DNA from 2 places in the Mesorhizobium sp. M0185 genome. Region 2 is predicted to be linked to the other one. Evidence: predicted binding sites of a transcription regulator. Region 2 holds the regulator's gene; the other holds the start of a gene.

Region 1 (3,484 bases), on a different contig from region 2:
TCGATGAATATCTCCGAACACGGCCCGCAAGGCCCGGTGTCACCCATCGCCCAGAAGTTGTCCGAAGTCGCGATGCGGATGATGCGATCGTCCGAAAGGCCGGCGATCTTCTTCCAGTACGAAGCCGCCTCGTCGTCGGTGTGGTAGACGGTGACCAGCAGCTTGTCCTTCTTCAGCCCGAACTCCCTGGTGATCAGGTTCCAGGCAAGCTCTATGGCCCGCTCCTTGAAATAGTCGCCGAAGGAGAAATTGCCGAGCATCTCGAAGAAGGTCAGGTGGCGCGCGGTGTAGCCGACATTGTCGAGGTCGTTGTGCTTGCCGCCGGCGCGAACACTCTTCTGGGCGGTCGTGGCGCGCGAATAGGGCCGCTTCTCCAGACCGGTGAAAACGTTCTTGAACTGCACCATGCCGGCATTGGTGAACATCAGCGTCGGGTCGTTGCGCGGCACCAGCGGGCTTGACGCGACGACCTCGTGACCTTCCTTGCGAAAATAGTCGAGAAATGCCGACCGGATCTCGTTGACGCCACTCATGAATACTGCCTTTTCGAGAGAACCGCCGGATGCCGGCGGAAAATAGACATGGCCTTTTAGCGGTCGCACCGCAGCCTGTCCAGAAACACCAAATGGGCTCAAATCCCGGCGTTCACCAGCGCCTTGAAATGCGTCTGCCTCGCCGTCAAACGCGAACCGCCGGCCCTGGGCCGGCGGTTCGAAACGCATCGATTACGCAAACTCAAAATCAAAACATCAAATCGAAACCTGGCTGAGGCTCAGCGAGGCGTCGCTTGCCCTACATCACCCCAGCGTCGTCCTCGAAACCGTCGTCGCTGCTTTCGGAGCCGCCGTTCTCAAGGAATTTCTCAGCGATCAGTCCGGCATTCTGCCGTAGCGCCAGCTCGATCTCGCGCGCCGTGTCGGGATTGTCGCGCAGGAACAGTTTTGCGTTTTCGCGGCCCTGGCCAAGACGCTGCGAATTGTAGGAGAACCAGGCGCCCGACTTTTCGACCACGCCCGCCTTGACGCCGAGATCGACCAGCTCGCCGGTCTTGGAGACGCCCTCGCCATACATGATGTCGAACTCGACCACCTTGAAGGGCGGCGCCAGCTTGTTCTTGACGACCTTGACGCGGGTCTGGTTGCCGACGACCTCGTCGCGATCCTTGACCGAGCCGATGCGGCGGATGTCGAGGCGGACCGAGGCATAGAATTTCAACGCATTGCCGCCGGTCGTCGTCTCGGGCGAACCAAACATGACGCCGATCTTCATGCGGATCTGGTTGATGAAGATGACCATGGTGTTGGAGCGCGAGATCGAGGCGGTGAGCTTGCGCAGTGCCTGGCTCATCAGGCGGGCCTGCAGGCCGGGCAGCGAATCGCCCATCTCGCCTTCGATTTCCGCCCGCGGCGTCAACGCCGCCACCGAATCGACCACCAGCACGTCGATGGCGCCGGAGCGCACCAGCGTGTCGCAGATCTCCAGCGCCTGCTCGCCGGTATCGGGCTGCGAGATCAGCAGGTTTTCGAGATCGACGCCGAGCTTGCGGGCATAGACCGGGTCGAGCGCGTGCTCGGCATCGACGAAGGCGCAGATGCCGCCCTTCTTCTGGGCTTCGGCCACCGTGTGCAGCGCCAGCGTCGTCTTGCCCGAGCTTTCCGGCCCGTAGATCTCGACGATGCGGCCGCGCGGCAGGCCGCCGACGCCAAGCGCGATGTCCAGCCCAAGCGAGCCGGTCGGCACCGTTTCGATCTCGACGACCTGCTCGTTCGCGCCGAGCCGCATGATCGAGCCCTTGCCGAAGGCACGCTCGATTTGCGACAGCGCCGCATCCAGAGCCTTTGATTTGTCCACCGCTTTGTCCTCTACAAGCCGCAAAGAATTCTGAGCCATGATACATCACCCCGTGGTCGTCAATGGAGGCCGGACAATCCCGCAATCCTTAAAAGAATGTACCTCATTTGTTCTCATTTGTCAATGAGCACCAAGGGTTTGAAAAATAACGCATATCCCTATTTGTTCTATTTTTGTTTCGCAATTATTGCTTCCGATGTGTCTCGCCTCGCATGCGGCGCCGTTGCCGTCACCAACCGAATCGGACCCGCGATTGCAGGGTTCCGCCCGGCGACCTAGTCTCCCCCGGGCAACAGCTAAAGGGCATTTTGACGGCATGATCAAATCCCCGACGATCCTGGCCGTGGGCGGCGCCTATATCGAGCGGCGCGGCCGGGTTGCCGGCGCCTTCGTGCCGGCCGCTTCCAACCCCGGCACGATGCGCGAGCATGTCGGCGGTGCCGTCTTCAACGCCTTGCGCTGTGCGGTGCGACGCGGCGTCTCGGCCTCGCTGCTTTCGGTGCGCGGCGGCGATGCCCTTGGCGACACGGTTTTACGCGCCGTCACCGAGGCCGGCGTTGCCGACCTGTCGGCGGTGTTCCTCGACCGAGCAACGCCAAGCCATACGATGCTGATCGACAGCGACGGCGGGCTGATCGCCGGCCTTGCCGACATGGTGCTCTACGAGCTGGCGCTTCCCAAGCAGATCCGCCGTGCCAAGGTGCGGGAAGCGATCGGTTCGGCCGACGCGGTGCTGTGCGACGCCAACTTGCCGTCGACCGCGCTGGAGCGGCTGGCGGCACTCGCCGCCGGCAAGCCGGTGTTTGCGCTTGCGGTCTCGCCCAACAAAGCGGCGCGGCTGACGCCGGTGCTCGACCGTCTGGCGATGGCCTTCATGAACCGGCACGAGGCCGGCGTGCTCGCCGGCGTCCAAATCGATCAAGGCATCGTCGACGGCCTGAGACGCGCCGGGCTGAAAAGCGGCGTGATCACCGCCGGCGACGAACCAGTGCTCGGTTTCGACGAATTGAGCGCGTTCTCGATCTCGCCACCGCCGCTGCAAAAGCGGACCGATGCTGCCGGCGCCGGCGACGCATTGGCAGGCGCCACGATCGCTGCCCTGCTGCGCGGCCTGACGCTGCGCGCGGCACTGCGCGAAGGCATTGCCGCAGCGATGCTCGTCGTCGAGAGTGCCGCCTTCACCAGCGCTGGCTTTGCCGAAGCGCTGGCGCTCGTGCCCGAGGCGCGGGACCTGGCGTGAAATGCGGCCCGGAATTGCCGAAGCATGACGCAGCCTATTTGCCGGCGCGCCGTCCTGCCTCGTAGGCGCGACGCGCCCAGATCGCCATCTCGTCGGGATCGTCGAACGCGCTGTCGGGAACGCTCCAATAGGGCATCGACACGAGCTTGCCGTGGCGCGAGCCGGTATAGGTCCATTGCCGGCAGCCGGCCGCTTCGAAATCGGGCGCGCTTTCGGCGTCGGCCTTCAGCATCAATTCGCCACGGATGACGATGGCGACGATGACGCCGTCGAAATAGATGCCCTTGCCGCCGAACAGCTTGCGGATGCTGACCGGGCCGAGGCCTTCGAAAAGCTCTTCTATGCGCTCGTTGTCCATGCGGCGATCATGTCACCCGGATTTCCCCTTGTCAT
Region 2 (3,484 bases):
CGTTTTCCCCATCGCGCGTGCTTTCGAGCGTGAGCCCGTAAGTGCCGCACTTTGCCTCGACAAGCTCGATGAACAGATCCGCCAGCGCGATGCTCTTCTTGCGCACCGCCGTCATGTCGACATCGTTCCAGATGTCGAGCGCGCCCTTCAGCGTGCGCATCGACAGGACCGGCTGCGTGCCGCACAGAAACCGGCGGATGCCGGTGCCGGCCGCATAGCCTGGCTCGAAGGCGAAGGGCCGTGCATGGCCCCACCAGCCGGTGAGCGGCTGCTGGATGTAGGAAAGATGCCGCTCAGCCGCATAGATGAAGGCAGGCGCGCCCGGGCCGCCATTCAGATATTTGTAGGTGCAGCCAACGGCAAAATCGGCGTTTGCCTTGTCGAGCTCGACTGGCATCGCGCCGGGGGTGTGGCAGAGATCCCAGACGATCATCGCCCCGGCTTCCTGAGCCCTGCGCGTCAGCGCCGGCATGTCGCGCAGTTCGCCCGACTTATAGTTGACGTGGTTGACCAGCACCACGGCGGTGCGTTCGTCGATCAGCTCTTCGATGGTCGGCGCGTCGACCCCCGAGAGGCGCAGCAGCGTATCTTTTCGCGTCGAAACCACACCCTCGGCCATGTAGAGGTCCGTCGGAAAACTATCGCCCTCGGCGACGATGACCTGCCGCTCCGGTCGCATGGCCATGGCGGCGTGCAGCAGCTTGTAGATGTTAGCCGATGTCGTGTCGCAGACCACCGTCTGGCCGGCCGCGGCACCGATCAGGCGCCCGAGCTGGTCGCCAAGTTCAAGCGGCATGTTGAACCAGCCGGCCGTGTTCCATGCGCGGATGAGATCATGTGACCATTCTTCGGTCGCGGCCTTGTGCAGTTCATCGAAAGCGGCACGTGAAGCAGCTCCTAGCGAATTGCCGTCGAGATAGATCACTCCTTGCGGCAACACAAAGCGGTCGCGCATCGCGCGCAGCGGATCCGCGGCATCCATCGCCTTTATGGCCACGAGATCGGGAATTCCTGTCATGATTTGTCTGCTCCCCAGGATCCAACGCAACGCCGGACACGCATCGACTGTTCTTCCATTACCTGGTTGCGCGCAGCAAGGCTCCACCGGCGAGAAGCAGCCTGACCAGGCGGTGGAAACCGGGACTTAACCCGAGGTTGGCGTTTTGAGTTCGTTTCGTTCACGGTGCATTGACCAAACCGTACAGTCGATACGGGTTCAATTCCGTGCCTTTTGCCGACCGACGGCCGATGCCAGTGCCGCCTTCTAGGATGCCAGAAGGGCGCAAACGAAAGCAGAATCAAGGCGATGAGGCTCGCGGCGGTGAAAATGCGATACGCCGGTAGGGGACGTCGTTTGTTTCCCGAGCCTTAACGCATTCATTAAACTTTAAACAGTTGCGGAACACAACTGGAACAGATAGTGTTTGTTCTGGGTTTGTTTTTCTGATTCTGTTGGGGGTCGCTATGCTGACACGCAAACAACACGAACTGCTTATGTTCATCCACGAAAGGTTGAAGGAAAGCGGTATCCCGCCTTCCTTCGACGAGATGAAGGAAGCGCTCGACCTGGCTTCCAAATCCGGAATCCACCGGCTGATTACGGCGCTGGAGGAGCGCGGCTTCATTCGCCGTTTGCCCAACCGGGCCCGTGCGCTGGAGGTGCTGCGCCTGCCTGACTCGATCGCCCCCGGCCTCAATGCGGCACGCAAGTTCTCGCCGAGTGTCATCCAGGGCAGTCTTGGGCAAGGCGGTCCTCGGCAAGGCAAGCCGACATCGTCGCGCGTGCCCGCAGCCGGAAATGACGACGATGTCGTCGCCGCCGTTTCGATCCCGGTGATGGGCCGCATCGCCGCCGGTGTGCCGATCGACGCCATCCAGCACCAGACGCATTCGATTTCGGTGCCGCCGGATATGATCATGGGCGGCGAGCATTATGCGCTCGAGGTCAAAGGCGATTCGATGATCGAGGCCGGCATTTTCGACGGCGACACGGTGATCATCCGCAATGCCGATACGGCGAGCCCCGGTGAGATCGTGGTGGCACTGGTCGACGAGGAGGAAGCGACGCTGAAGCGGTTCCGCCGCAAGGGCGCCTCGATCGCCCTGGAAGCCGCCAATCCGGCCTACGAGACGCGCATCTTCGGACCAGACAGGGTCAAGGTGCAGGGCAAGCTCGTCGGACTGATCCGCCGCTACTGAGCCCCGCCCTTGGCGCCGGCTTTGGGGTTGTCGGCCCTGCGGTATGGCGGCAGGCCCCGTGCCGCGCGTGAAAATTTCCGCTGCACGTGCCAGGGCCGGTATGATTTTTCGACCGCGAAACGGATTTCGGCGCGCGTTGCCGCTTGTGGATCGAAGTAGACGGCGGCACTTCCCGCGCGCGCCAGTTGCCGTTTGGTGACGACGAGGACCAGCCGGTCGTAGTAGCAGGGGTTATGGGCGGTGGCGTCGTCGATGACGATCAAGCTGGCAAAGGCGCAGGCTGGCCGCGCAGTATCGCGGTCCTTGGCTTGCGCGATGATCGCGCCGGATGGATGCCTGGCAAGGCAGAGGCCGTCCGTGCAAATGAACGGCATGCCCGGCGGTAGGTCGGCCGGATCGGCAATGTCGAATTGCGGGTCGTTCTGTCCAGGTGTTTCCGGCGCGACGATAGCCTCTGATGTGAGCGCGCGTTTCCAGTTGTCGATGGTGAACTCATTCGGGCGTGCCCGGTTGACCGCGAGTTCACCGCTGCCGATCGGCAGCGCGACCAGCCGTGCGTCCTCCGAGACCAATACGTCGGGTATGCGTGTCTGCGTTGTCGTCAGCAAGCCGGCGAGCGCAAAAGGAAGTGCCGCCAGCCGCAACCAGGTCGTCGCCATGCTGGCAATGACGAGGGCGATCGTCACCAGAAGGACGGATCTCAGCGAAATCAGCCCGACCGCATCGATCGGCGAGCGCTCCGAGATCCACCCGGACAGGGCGATCATCGCCGTCAGCCCCTTGCCCATGACATAGAGGAAAGGGCCATCCGCACCGAACGGCATCGCCAGCGCGCTGAGAACGGCGAAGGGCATGACGACCAGTGACACGATGGGCATGATGGCCAGATTGGCGAACAGGCTGAGCGGCGCCACGCGCTGGAAATGCCATATGGCGAAAAGCGCCGTGGCGCTCCCTGCAATGATCGAGGTCATCGCCAGACCGCACATGCCCAGCAGGACCTTTCGCGTGGCAAAGCGTAGCGGCGACAGCCGCGGCGGCGGCATGGTGGCCCTGCCGGCGCGGTAATCGGACCAGCCTGCATAGGCGCCGACAAGGGCCGCCGTCGCGGCGAAGGACATCTGGAAACTCGGACCGACCACCTCGTGCGGCGACACCAGGATGACCGCGATGGCCGAGATCGCCAGGTTGCGCATGGTGAGCGCGGCCCGGTCGAACAGCACGGCGATAAGCATCACCGCCAGCATGATGAAGCTGCGTTCGGCCGCCACGACAATGCCGGAAA

Evidence for each region. Region 2 encodes LexA, which represses DNA repair genes until DNA is damaged. Its sites were predicted from a motif close to TGTTCNNNNTGTGTTCNG; they were not measured.
Region 1: a site for LexA is predicted at 2,015-2,032, ahead of recA (recombinase RecA). Genes of this name have one in related genera too.

What each region holds. Positions count from the first base shown of each region.
Region 1 covers NZ_JAMYSY010000020.1:52,266-55,749, forward strand. Annotated here, with positions in the region: gene alaS (alanine--tRNA ligase) at 1-533, opposite strand, end outside; gene recA (recombinase RecA) at 793-1,890, opposite strand; gene NKJ20_RS17650 (PfkB family carbohydrate kinase) at 2,168-3,091, shown strand; gene NKJ20_RS17655 (TfoX/Sxy family protein) at 3,126-3,449, opposite strand.
Region 2 covers NZ_JAMYSY010000003.1:192,363-195,846, reverse strand. Annotated here, with positions in the region: partial or broken gene kynU (kynureninase) at 1-1,018, opposite strand, end outside; gene lexA (transcriptional repressor LexA) at 1,465-2,199, shown strand; gene NKJ20_RS04090 (ComEC/Rec2 family competence protein) at 2,193-3,484, opposite strand, start outside.